Regions from separate parts of the Oceanobacter antarcticus genome, predicted to be linked through region 1. Evidence: predicted binding sites of a transcription regulator. Region 1 holds the regulator's gene; each other region holds the start of a gene.

The links. The regulator sigma-54, encoded in region 1, starts transcription at its own class of promoters, with help from an activator protein. The targets are predictions, from matches to a motif close to TGGCACNNNNNTTGCTNT.
Region 2: a site for sigma-54 is predicted at 1,217-1,234, ahead of glnT (type III glutamate--ammonia ligase). Genes of this name have one in related genera too.
Region 3: a site for sigma-54 is predicted at 1,616-1,633, ahead of WG929_RS02985 (pilin). Genes of this name have one in related genera too.
Region 4: a site for sigma-54 is predicted at 1,070-1,087, ahead of WG929_RS13230 (ammonium transporter). Genes of this name have one in related genera too.

What each region holds. Positions count from the first base shown of each region.
Region 1 is NZ_JBBKTX010000007.1:19,497-22,624, forward strand. It holds gene lptB (LPS export ABC transporter ATP-binding protein) at 1-553, shown strand, start outside; gene WG929_RS07015 (RNA polymerase factor sigma-54) at 683-2,173, shown strand; gene hpf (ribosome hibernation-promoting factor, HPF/YfiA family) at 2,225-2,527, shown strand; gene ptsN (PTS IIA-like nitrogen regulatory protein PtsN) at 2,531-2,989, shown strand; gene rapZ (RNase adapter RapZ) at 3,016-3,128, shown strand, end outside.
Region 2 is NZ_JBBKTX010000011.1:89,878-93,005, forward strand. It holds gene WG929_RS10425 (metallophosphoesterase family protein) at 1-249, shown strand, start outside; gene WG929_RS10430 (helix-turn-helix domain-containing protein) at 423-1,013, opposite strand; gene glnT (type III glutamate--ammonia ligase) at 1,311-2,660, shown strand; gene WG929_RS10440 (class II glutamine amidotransferase) at 2,876-3,128, shown strand, end outside.
Region 3 is NZ_JBBKTX010000003.1:26,916-30,043, forward strand. It holds gene WG929_RS02980 (hypothetical protein) at 1-1,120, shown strand, start outside; partial or broken gene WG929_RS21400 (hypothetical protein) at 1,217-1,468, shown strand; gene WG929_RS02985 (pilin) at 1,802-2,275, shown strand; gene pilB (type IV-A pilus assembly ATPase PilB) at 2,402-3,128, shown strand, end outside.
Region 4 is NZ_JBBKTX010000015.1:126,689-129,816, reverse strand. It holds gene rlmKL (bifunctional 23S rRNA (guanine(2069)-N(7))-methyltransferase RlmK/23S rRNA (guanine(2445)-N(2))-methyltransferase RlmL) at 1-733, shown strand, start outside; gene WG929_RS13230 (ammonium transporter) at 1,197-2,411, shown strand; gene hmuQ (heme-degrading protein HmuQ) at 2,482-2,787, opposite strand; gene WG929_RS13220 (PilT/PilU family type 4a pilus ATPase) at 3,085-3,128, shown strand, end outside.

The DNA.
Region 1 (3,128 bases):
ACGCGTCAAAATTGACGACGACGACATCAGTCACCTGCCCATGCATGGCCGCGCCCAGAAAGGCATTGGTTATCTGCCACAAGAAGCCTCGATCTTCCGCAAGCTCAGCGTCGAAGACAACATCATGGCCATTCTGGAAACCCGCACAGAACTGCAAAAACAACAACGCCAGCAACAGCTGGAACAACTGCTGGACGAATTTCACATCCAGCACATTCGCAGCAGCCTGGGGATGTCACTCTCCGGCGGTGAACGCCGCCGGGTAGAAATTGCCCGGGCACTGGCCGCCGAACCCTCATTTATTTTGCTCGATGAACCCTTTGCCGGTGTCGACCCGATTTCCGTATCCGACATTATGGCCATCATTCGCCAGCTCAAGGCGCGCGGCATTGGCGTACTGATTACCGATCACAACGTCCGCGAAACCCTCGCAATTTGTGAAAAAGCCTATATCGTAGGCGGTGGACACATTATTGCCGAAGGCAGCGCCGATGAAGTACTCGCCAACGAACAGGTTCGGGCCATCTACCTTGGTCAGGACTTCCGTCTTTGATTCTTACTGGCTTACAGGGCTATGATGCCCGGCGCTGTTTCATTTCGACACCATGAAAAGCATTCCCAGCCTCACAGGCTGGCGTATAATGCACAGACCATGCCGACAACCGATGAACTATAACGCTGTATGAAAGCATCGCTTCAGTTAAAAATGGGTCAGCAGCTGACCATGACCCCCCAGCTGCAACAGGCAATTCGACTGCTGCAATTGTCTACCCTTGATCTGCAACAGGAAATCCAGGAAGCCCTGGATTCCAATCCCATGCTGGAATTCGAAGAGTCCGAGCACGACGACTACACGGATGCTCAGCAAAACAACGGCGATCAGGAACGAGAAGCCGCCGTCACGGCGACAGCGACCGACACAGACGCCCAGGAACTGGGTGAACAGTGGTCGGACGACAAGATGCCGGATGACCTGCCGGTCGACAGCAATTGGGACGATACTTTCCAGACTACCGCTGGCGTTTCCTCCGGCTCAGGCTCTGTCGGCGACGACGACTTTGACTACGACTCCCGTCATGCCACCTCCGACGACCTGCAAGGGCATCTGGAATGGCAACTGAATCTGACTCCCATGAGTGATGTCGATCGCGAGATTGCCACCATGCTGATTGACGGTGTCGACGACGACGGCTACCTCCACACCACCATAGACGACGTACTGGGTTCCATGGATCCGGAATTTGGGGTTGAGGAAGACGAAGTCCAAGCCGTACTCAAACGTCTGCAACAGTTTGATCCGGCTGGTGTTTTTGCCCGCGACCTGCGCGAATGCCTGATCCTGCAGTTAAACCAGCTACCAGCCGACACTCCCTGGCTGGCAGAAGCCAAACTGGTGATCGGTGACTACATTGCCTTGCTGGGCAGTAAAGACTACCCCACGCTGATGCGCAAAACCCGGCTGAAAGAAGAAGACCTCAAAGCCGTCTTGCGTCTGGTTAAGGAGCTGAATCCCAAGCCAGGGGCCGGAATCAGCTCCGAACAGTCAGAATACGTTGTGCCCGACGTGATCGTGCGCAACATCCGCGATGAATGGCGCGTTGAACTGAACCCGGATATTGCCCCAAAACTGCGGGTAAACTCCGACTACGCCTCGCTGGTGCGCCGCTCGGACAGCAGTGCTGACAACGCCTTCCTCAAAGATCACCTGCAAGAAGCGCGCTGGTTTATCAAAAGCCTGCAAAGCCGCAACGAAACCCTGCTGAAAGTCGCCACCAAAATTGTCGAATATCAGCTCGACTTTTTTGAGCAGGGCGAAGAAGCTATGAAACCACTGGTACTGCATGATATTGCCGATGCCGTTGGTATGCACGAGTCGACCATTTCACGGGTAACGACACAAAAATTCATGCACACGCCGCGTGGTATTTTTGAGCTGAAGTATTTCTTCTCCAGCCATGTCAATACCGATGCTGGCGGCGAATGTTCATCAACCGCCATTCGCGCCATGATCAAGAAGCTGATTAGCGAAGAAAACCCGCGCAAGCCACTGAGTGACAACAAGATCGCCGTCGTCCTCGGAGATAAGGGAATTCAGGTTGCACGCCGCACGGTGGCCAAATATCGTGAGGCAATGATGATTCCGCCATCGAATGAGCGGAAACAGTTGATTTGATCGACCCCGTCGATCCTTGTTCGGTTTAAAGCGAGCCATAAGGAGCCGTTTATGAGCATCAATATCAGTGGACACCATGTCGAAGTTACCGCAGCCATGGAAGAATACGTCAAGGAAAAACTGGTTCGCCTTGAGCGACATGCCGAACCCATTACCTCCGGTCAGGTTACCCTGACCCTCGAAAAGGGACGCCAGCTGGCAGAAGCCTCACTCCACGTCAGTGGTGCCGATTTTCATGCGACGTCATCCCATGACGACATGTACGCTGCCATTGACTTGCTGGCCGACAAACTGGATCGGCAAGTGCTGAAACACAAAGAAAAACTGGTTGCCCGACAGCACGGACAAGGCTGACACATGAGCATAGCGATTGCCGATATTCTTGCGCCTGAACGTACTCGTACCGATGTCGCCATGACCAGCAAAAAAAAACTGCTGGAGTTTCTGGCAGAGCTGATTGCTGAAGAAGTGGATGGCAGCTCATCGGATGAGGTTTTTGAACGTCTGCTTGGGCGTGAGCGCCTTGGCAGTACCGGCATTGGCGAAGGTATCGCTATCCCCCACTGTCGATTACGACAATGTGAACAGGCCGTTGGGGTATTACTCCACCTGCGTGAGGCCATCGACTTTGATGCCATAGACCATCAACCGGTCGATCTTGTATTTGCCTTGCTGGTGCCTGAAGAAGCAACAGACGACCACCTGAAAATACTGGCAACCCTGGCAGAAAATTTCAGCCAGAGCCAATATCGCCACCTATTACGCAGTGCGAGCAGCGACCAGGAACTGTATCAACGGGCGCTGGCCGACAACTGACCTTGCCCAAAACACGGAGACAGCACATGCGTCTGGTTGTGATCAGTGGCCGTTCAGGCTCAGGTAAATCCAGCGCACTGGCGGTGCTTGAAGACCTCGGGTTTTATTGCATCGATAATCTACCGGTCGATTTACTGCC
Region 2 (3,128 bases), on a different contig from region 1:
GCCCTGACCGCCGTTGATACATTGTCTGGAGACGCTGTCTTGCTGGCCCGTAAAACTGACGCTGGCTGGGAAGCACTGACATCCGCAGACTGCATTTACCAGGGCCTGTGGCTGGAAAGCTACACCGTAACAGCACCGTCTCGTGATGCTGCCTGCTCCGGCGAACCGCTGGTCGGTTATGACGCCGATGGCAACAGTTGGTGGACTGTACTGAATAGCGATGCCGAATTGGCCTTGGTGTCTCGTTAAGGCAAGCTGACTCAGCAGGTAACGCCCAAGGATTACCCACCATGGTGTGCGGTAATCCACAAGCGCCCTCAGGATAGTGTCCACTTATATTTTAGTGGACACTTTGCGGACACGGACGGAGCCGGTTTGTACGGACGCCCTCCGTGGCTGTCGAAAAGCCAGTCCGCCGACCGTTATTCTTCCACGTAGTTAATAATCGACAACAATTGCAACGGCACTTCGACCAGTTTCTCCGGGCCGTGTGGCGTTTCGGCATCAAAGGTCAGGCTGTCGCCCGGGCCCATTTCATACAGGTGGTTGCCGTGGCGGTAAATCAGGCTGCCTTTCAGCATGTAGATAAATTCTTCGCCGGGGTGCGAAAAGGTCGGAAAAACTTCCGACAGATCGTCCATGGTGATCAGGAAGGGTTCAAAATTGCGTTTGCCGCCGCGTTGGTAAGTCAGTAGTTGGTAGGTATGGCCCTTGTCGGTGCCTCTGCGGACGACTTCCAGTCCTGCTCCCGACGGGGTGAAGTGGGCTCCGCCATCCGGGCGGTCGTAGTCGCTGAACAGTTTCGAAATAGGCAGGCCAATGGCGGTACAAAGGCGACTGAGGGTTTCGAGACTGGTGGAGACCTGGGCGTTCTCTATTTTGCTGACCATGCCCTGGCTGATGCCGGAAATTCGCGCCACATCGGTGATTTTTAATCCTTCTTCCAATCTGGCCTTTTTGACCTTCATGGCAATGTACTGATCCAGATTAAAACGGGTGTCGTTTCCTTCCATATCTGAAAGCTCCATTAATACCTGGTTTGCCCTTCTGTAGTGCGATTTTGTGATTGGTTGCATTTTAATGGTGCTAAAAAACAGCCATTCAACCATTACAGCAGGTGCAAGAGGGTTTCTTTGCGGGAAAATTTATTGACTCACTATAGGTAAATCGGGGCTTTCGGTTCAATATGAAAAAAATATTCCCTCAAGGAAAGTGATGGCACAGGGGTTGCATTCACTTAAAGAAATTAATTTTCCTAAAGAGAAATAAAGGTTCGGCGAAAAGCTGACCCAGGAATCAGGAGCAAGTGTATGTCGTCCACGACCCCATCCGCCGCCGAAATCGAAGCTTTTATGTCGGAAAATGATATTCGGTATGTGCTGGCGCAGTTTGTTGATATTCACGGTGTGGCCAAGACCAAGTCAGTGCCAGCCAATTGTCTTATGGATGTTGTTGAAAAGGGTGCCGGGTTTGCCGGGTTTGCGGTCTGGGGTATGGGGATGGAGCCACACGGCCCGGATTTCCTCGCCCGTGGTGATCTGGCCAGTCTGACGACGGTGCCTTGGCAGCCAGGTTATGCCCGCATTGCCTGTGACGGTTACGTCAATAATCAGCCACATCCTTACGACAGTCGCGTGGTGTTAAAAAACCAGCTCAAGCGCTTGGACGACAAGGGTTGGACATTAAACACCGGTCTTGAACCTGAGTTCTCGCTGTTCAAGCGTAACGCCGATGGCACATTGGGGCCGGTTGATGATACCGACAACCTGGACAAGCCTTGCTACGACTACAAGGGGCTGTCGCGCTCGCGTGAGTTTCTCGAAACACTGGTGGAAAGCCTGCAACAAGTCGGCATGGACGTGTATCAGATCGACCATGAAGACGCCAACGGCCAGTTCGAAATCAACTACACCTACAGCGATGCCCTGACCTCTGCCGACCGTTTCACCCTGGTGCGTATGGCCGCAGGTGAAATTGCCAACGACCTTGGCATGGTGTGCTCCTTTATGCCCAAGCCCGCGTCGGATCGTACCGGTAACGGTATGCACTTCCATCTGTCGATTTGCGATGAGAGTGGCAAGAACCTGTTTGGCGATGACAGTGACAAGCAGGGTATGGGGTTGTCGAAAATGGCTTACCACTTCACCGCCGGTCTGCTGTTGCATGCCAAGGCGTTGTGTGCCATCGCCGCGCCAACGGTGAACTCCTACAAGCGACTGGTGGTGGGTGGATCAGCCTCTGGCGCGACCTGGGCACCGGCCTATATCTGCTACGGCGACAACAACCGTTCTGCCATGGTGCGCGTACCTTACGGACGACTGGAATTCCGCCTGCCAGACTCAGGTTGTAACCCTTATCTGGTGCACGCGGCACTGATTGCTGCTGGTATGGATGGCATTGAGCGTGAGCTGGAAGCTGGTGATCCGATGAATATCAATCTGTACGCACTGAGCCAGCAAGAACGCGAAGAGCAAGGCATTGAAATTCTGCCGCAAACCCTGGGTGAAGCCATTGCTGAGCTGGAAAAAGACACCGTGCTGACCGACGCCATTGGCAAGGAAGTGATGGGTGAATTTATCAAGCTCAAAAAAGACGAGTGGATTGATTACTGCCGTCATGTGAGTGATTGGGAAGTGAAACGCTACGGCGAATTTTTCTGAGCAGTGCCAAGTAACCTGTAACTGGCTGCCACGCTCCGGCGTGGTCGCCCTGCGGTTTGCATTCCCAGGCGCGAGCATGGGAATGAGAAACAAACATTTAAATACTGAATTCACTGCTTTTGCCCCGGCAAAAGCGGAACGGTTTCGCTCGGTCTGAAGCAGGCATAGCGAAGTGTGTAATGAATATACGACTGTGAAAAAACGAGGATAACGCGATGTGTGGAATCGTAGGTCTGTACCTGAAAAATCCGGCGCTGGAGAGCCAGCTCGGTGCCCTGTTTGAACCCATGCTGATCGCGATGACCGATCGCGGCCCGGACAGCGCCGGGTTTGCCATTTACGGTGATGAAGTTGCCGATGGCACCAAGCTGACCCTGCGTCACGAGCATCTGAATTACGACTGGGAAGCGCTGGCAGAAGCGGCTCGTGCCGAGTTGAATGCCGAGGTCAGCTGGTTTCAGAATGCCA
Region 3 (3,128 bases), on a different contig from region 1:
CAGCAGCCAGGTCGCCATCGGCAATATCACCGGCGACCGCTCGGTACAACAACAGCTCTTCAGTGCCACCAGCACCAGCTACACCCTCGCCAGCGACGCCAACTGGCTTTATCGTATTGGCCAATATGGTATCGACACCATCAGCCGCTACGACGCCACTAGCAGTCTCAGCACCCCGGAATGGACCTACACCACCAACGACGATGGTGACAGCAGCGCCAATACCTATACTCTGGTACATCAGGATGACCAATACGGCTGGCTGCTTCGTTACGGTGCCAACAGCGCCTGGAAAGTAGATACCACCGCCAGCAGTGAAGCTGACTTCAAAGTGGCTGAAATCGACCTCTCCGACTACCGGGTAGCGCTGGATGGCTACAGCACCGAACCCAACATGGTCGATGCCGCCATCGACAACAACCAGCTGTTTATTCTGACCCAGCGCTATGGCATTGACGGCAATAACACTGCTTACGTGGTGGTATACGATCTCGATACCCTGACAGAAATCGATACTGATACCCAGACCGACGGCCTCAAGGGCATTCCTCTCACCGTTACCAACCCTGGCACGCTGGAGCTGCTCAATGGCCAACTGTACATTGCCGCCCGTGGTGACTACGGCAGCAACAGCGGTGGCTTGGATGTAATCGACACCACCACCTATGCCGTTAGCAACCTGATCGACGGCACCACCTTCGCCGATCTGAACGACACCAGCGCCGCAACACCGCAGTATTACCATGTCAAAGACATCGCCGTGGTCAGCGACCAGCAAGCCTATGTCAACATCAGCGTCGAAGCCGGATGGAGCAGTGTCGCCAGCTACCTCTATGAGATCAATCCCGGTAGCGACAAGGCCACCATCACAACCACAGCCAACGCCATCGACATTAACAGCCTGATGACCAACAGCGTCAGCAATCCGGAAGACAGCTACAGCCTCGGCGACATCACCATCGACAACAACCAGCGCCTGTGGATTGCTATCACCAACGCCACCCAACCCGGCCTGCTGGTACTGGATACCGACACCAACAGCCAAAACGGCGACGTCATCAGCCTCGACCTGGTACCTGATACCATCGTCTTCCTGACTGACGAACTGACCGCGCAATAACCCCGCCCACATCACCCATCCCGTGGGGACCGGCTCTGCCCGGCGCCCCACCCCTCCGCCCGTGTCCAACCGGCTCCATCCGTTCCCAACCGGCCCTGCCCGGCACCCCACCCCTGTAGGGACCGGCTCCGTCCGTGTCCAACCGGCTCCGTCCGTGCCCAACCGGCTCCGTCCGTGTCCAACCGGCTCCGTCCGTGTCCAACCGGCTCCGTCCGTGTCCAACCGGCTCCGTCCGTGTCCAACCGGCTCCGTCCGTGCCCAACCGGCTCCGTCCGTGCCCAACCGGCTCCGTCCGTGCCCATAAAAACCGCAAAAGTCACAACCACAGACATGGCCAGATATACCTGACAATCACGCACCTGAGTGACAATATTTGTCAGTTTATATCCGATCCGGTAACCCGCTCTTTTGAAAACGGGTTAAGCAACCAACAACCGGGCAAAAGAAACGAGAACCGGGTCACATAAACCCGCTCATTCCACGAAAATCAACACCTGGCACGCTATTCGCTTAATAGTTTATGAGCAAGAAGCAGATGGTCAAATTCCAGGAAGCCACCCCCTCTTCGACTTCCAGGGTTTACCCGGTGCTTTGACTGAGGTGTCGTCAAGACACCTCAAACTGCGTTCGCAGGACACTTGAAACGTTGCACAACCCTAAAATTTGAGAGTGGAGACTTCCATGAAAACGATGCAAAAAGGTTTTACCCTGATTGAATTGATGATCGTAATTGCGATCATCGGTATTTTGGCCGCTGTGGCGATTCCTCAGTATCAGTCCTACATTGCTCGCTCTGAAGTACAGACTTCTTTAGCCAGCCTGACAGGCATCCAGAATGCAACTGAAGATTACTTCGCCCGCTACGGCATACTGCCAGCAACAGCGGGTCCAATCGCGGATTATAATGGTACTGATCTAACAGAAGCCGCTTATATTACATTTGACAATTACGACGTCACTCTGGCTTGGCCTACGGCTGCGACCAGTACTGATGGAGATGCTGTAACGGCTACTATCACCTTTGATAATAATGCTAGTGGCTTGATCAATGGTAAATATTACACAGTGTCTGGTACTATCAATGGTGATGCCTTGACTCTGGACTGGACTGTAAGCGCTACCGACCTAGATACCGCTTATCAGCCACAAATGTAACACTGAAAAGACATAAAAAAGCCCCGCCATTGCGGGGCTTTTTTATGTCTCGCCCAAACCACAGATGCCGACCCCAACCAATTTTGCTATGTTGCTCTCTGAATATGGATTTGTCTCAGGTGAATCATGATCTCGCTTAACGGTATTTCAAAACGTCTTTCAGAATCCGGCATCGCACCTGCTCTATTGCAGGAATTGCTGACTCTGGCCCGCGACAAAAAACAGCCCTTTATCCAGGTGGCAGCAGAATCTGGCAAAATCACACCAGCACAAATCGCTACCGCTGCAGCCGAAGAATTTGGCTTGCCACTACTGGATCTGGAAGCCTTTGATATTGATCTGATTCCTGGTGACCTGATCAGCAATGAACAATTGGAAAAACACCGCACCCTGCCGTTAATGGTACGAGGCAACCGCCTGTTTGTAGCCCAGAGTGACCCATCCCAGATACAGGCGATTGATGAGTTTAAATTCAGTACCGGTATGACCATTGAGCCGGTGATTGTTGAGTACAACAAGCTGCAGGCGTTGGTGGATAAAATGCTGGCCGCCAACGATACCAGCATGGGCGATCTCGACAGTGAGCTGGAAGACGTTGATCTGGAAGACCCGGACGCCGCCGACAAGGCCCAGGAAAAAACAGCAACCGCAGCAGAAGACGACGCTCCGATCGTGCGTTTTGTTAATAAAATGCTGTTGGATGCCATTAAACTGGGCTCGTCCGATATTCACTTCGAACCTTACGAAAAACGCTATCGGGTGCGTTATCGTACCGATGGTATCTTGCATGAGGTCACCAGCCCACCAGTGTCGCTGACCGGCAAGATTGCCGCCCGGCTCAAGGTGATGTCGC
Region 4 (3,128 bases), on a different contig from region 1:
GGCGGTGCTGCCTGAAGTCACAGGTATTCCTGCTGACCATATTGTACTCAAGCGTCGTGAACGTCAAAGTGGCAAACGGCAGTATGAAAAACGTTCCAGTGATGGCCTGATTCGGCACCGTTTTCCGACCATGGAAGGTCGAGTGCAAGTCTGGGTGAACCTGAAGGATTATCTCGATACCGGTCTGTTTCTGGATCATCGCCCGACCCGTCTGGAAATAGCCAAGCGGGCTGTAGCACAGCCAGGTATGTCGTTCCTGAACCTGTTCTGTTACACCGCGACTGCCAGTGTTCATGCTGCAGAAGCCGGTGCTGTGTGCACCAGTGTGGATATGTCGCGTACCTATCTGGGTTGGGGGCGGGAAAATTTCGATCTGAATGGCATTGATACCAGTAAACACGAATTTGTGCAGGCTGATGCGCTGCAATGGCTAGCAGACTGCTCACAACAGTATGACTTGATTTTCATGGATCCACCGACCTTCTCCAACTCCAAACGGATGGAAGGGGTGCTGGATATCCAGCGTGATCATGTGCTGTTGATTCAGCAGGCGGTTGCTTGCCTTAAGCCGGGGGGAACGTTGATCTTTTCGACCAATCTGCGCAAGTTTGCCATCGAGGAAGAAGCGTTGAGTGGACTCAGTATCCGCAATGTCAGTAAATGGTCTGTTCCTTTTGATTATTCACGTCGTCCGAATATTCATCATTGCTTCCATATTCAGATGGCTGAGTAGTTTTTTGTAGCCATACGGTGAAGGAATCAATTGCTCTCCGCTGTCATCGATCCACCCCTACAAGATCTCCTACAAGATGTTGTAGGGGGATATCAGGTTTATTGTCTGTTTGTTCGATGCAAGGTTTTATCTTTTCTTTGCACTTAACTGGTGCTCTTGTCTTATTTTTGCACGGAAATGATACATTTTTTTCTTCTTTGGCACTTATAAAAAGCTTAACTTCCTCACTTAAAGACTGAATACTTATTATTTACGCACAGCGCTGGTGCCTATAGTTTCCATATTGCTCTGTAATGGCGCAAATTATCATATTGAATTGTGTCAAAGTTGACAATTTGGTATGAATCCTGCTTTTCCAATCTCCTTGAATATATGAAGCGCCATTTTGGTGCCATTGCTCGATAGCGTCTATCGGTCAATACCTGAGTAAACGATTAGGGGAATTCTCGTGGGGAATCTGGATTTGCACGGTGTTAACAGTGCCGTAGAAACACTGATGTCTGGTACCAATACGCTGTTTATTTTGCTGGGTGCCATTATGGTGCTGCTAATGCATGGGGGGTTTGCTTTTCTCGAAGTCGGGACGGTTCGTCATAAAAACCAGGTAAATGCCCTGGTTAAAATTCTTACCGATTTTGGTATCTCGACACTGGCATATTTTTTTATCGGTTATCAAATTGCTTACGGCAATCACTTCTTTGCCAGCGCAGATACCCTGGCAGCCAACAATGGCTATGAGTTGGTCAAATTTTTCTTTCTGCTGACCTTTGCTGCGGCTATTCCTGCCATCATCTCAGGCGGCATTGCCGAGCGTGCCAAATTTTATCCGTTCCTGATTGGGTCTGGCTTGACCGTGGCATTTGTCTATCCCGTGTTTGAAGGGATGATCTGGAATGGCAATTATGGCTTTCAAGACTGGCTGGAGAGTCAGTTTGGTGCCGCGTTTCACGATTTTGCCGGTTCTGTCGTTGTGCATGGTGTGGGAGGCTGGATTGCCTTTGCTGCGGTTTACTTGTTGGGTTCGCGTAATGGACGTTACCGCAATGGTCGTGTCGTGGCGTTTGCGCCATCCAACATTCCTTTTTTGGCATTGGGCGCCTGGATTCTGACTGTGGGTTGGTTCGGTTTTAATGTGATGTCAGCCCAGACGATTGACGGTATTTCCGGTTTGGTGGCCGTGAACAGTCTGATGGCGATGGTTGGCGGTACCCTGGTGGCCATGGTCGTCGGTAAAAATGACCCTGGCTTTATTCACAATGGCCCGCTGGCGGGGTTGGTGGCGGTATGTGCTGGCTCGGATATTATGCACCCGATCGGCTCGTTCTTGGTTGGTGGGGTTGCCGGGGCATTGTTTGTCTTTGTGTTTACTCTGGCCCAGAACCGTTTCAGCAAGTTTGATGATGTCCTTGGTGTATGGCCCTTACATGGTCTGTGTGGTTTGTGGGGTGGTATTGCGGCGGGTGTTTTCGGGGCGGAATCGCTGGGTGGATTGGGAGGCGTCAGTTTTACTGCCCAGGTTATTGGTTCGCTGGCTGGCGTTCTGGTGGCGGTTGGCGGCGGCTTTATTGTATATGGTCTGGTTAAGGTTGTGGCAGGTCTGCGGCTGACCGAAGAAGAAGAGTTTAATGGTGCGGATTTGTCGATTCACAAAATCGGCTCTACCAGCGACGATGGATGATATTTGCCGTTGCCGACCAGACAAAAAAGGCGCTCCGGCGCCTTTTGGGGTTCTGTCATGTTAAGAAACGTTATAGCACCACCTCAAAACACTCCAGCTGCGGTGGCCCTATATAGATATCCTTACGTGTGCCTCCGGCATTGGCGTGTGCCTTGCGGAAAGCTTCAGACTTGGTCCAGTCTTCAAATGCCTGCTGGGATTCCCACACCGAATGGGAAGCAAACAAGACCTGCTCTGTCGTGGTTGGACCCTTCAGCAAGTTAAAAGAAGTAAAACCGGGTACTTCTTCAAGGAAGGTTTCGCGGTTTTTCCAAATATCGATAAAGTCCTGCTCACAACCGGGTTTGATACGAAAGCGGTTCATGGCGATGTACATGGTGTTCTCCAGAGACGGTGAAAGGGAGGCGAATCTCTCAAATAATACCTGTTGGAGTGACACCGTTGATAGTTGCTGGATCAACAGCTGCCGTTATGTTGCGGTATGTCAGTAACAATCTGGCAGAGAGATAGGGGAATCACCCATTTGTGATTGTGAACTGGATCACATTCACAGGTGGGTGAGCTGACATTTTCGCCGACTCTCATAATACAGTCGCGGCCTGTCACCAAGCTGCAGTAAGCTAATCGCGACCAGACGTTCGTTCATATATAGATAGCTGGAGATAAACGTTTTATGAGTATGGAAGCCTGGCTGAATATTTTGTCCCATAAAGATGG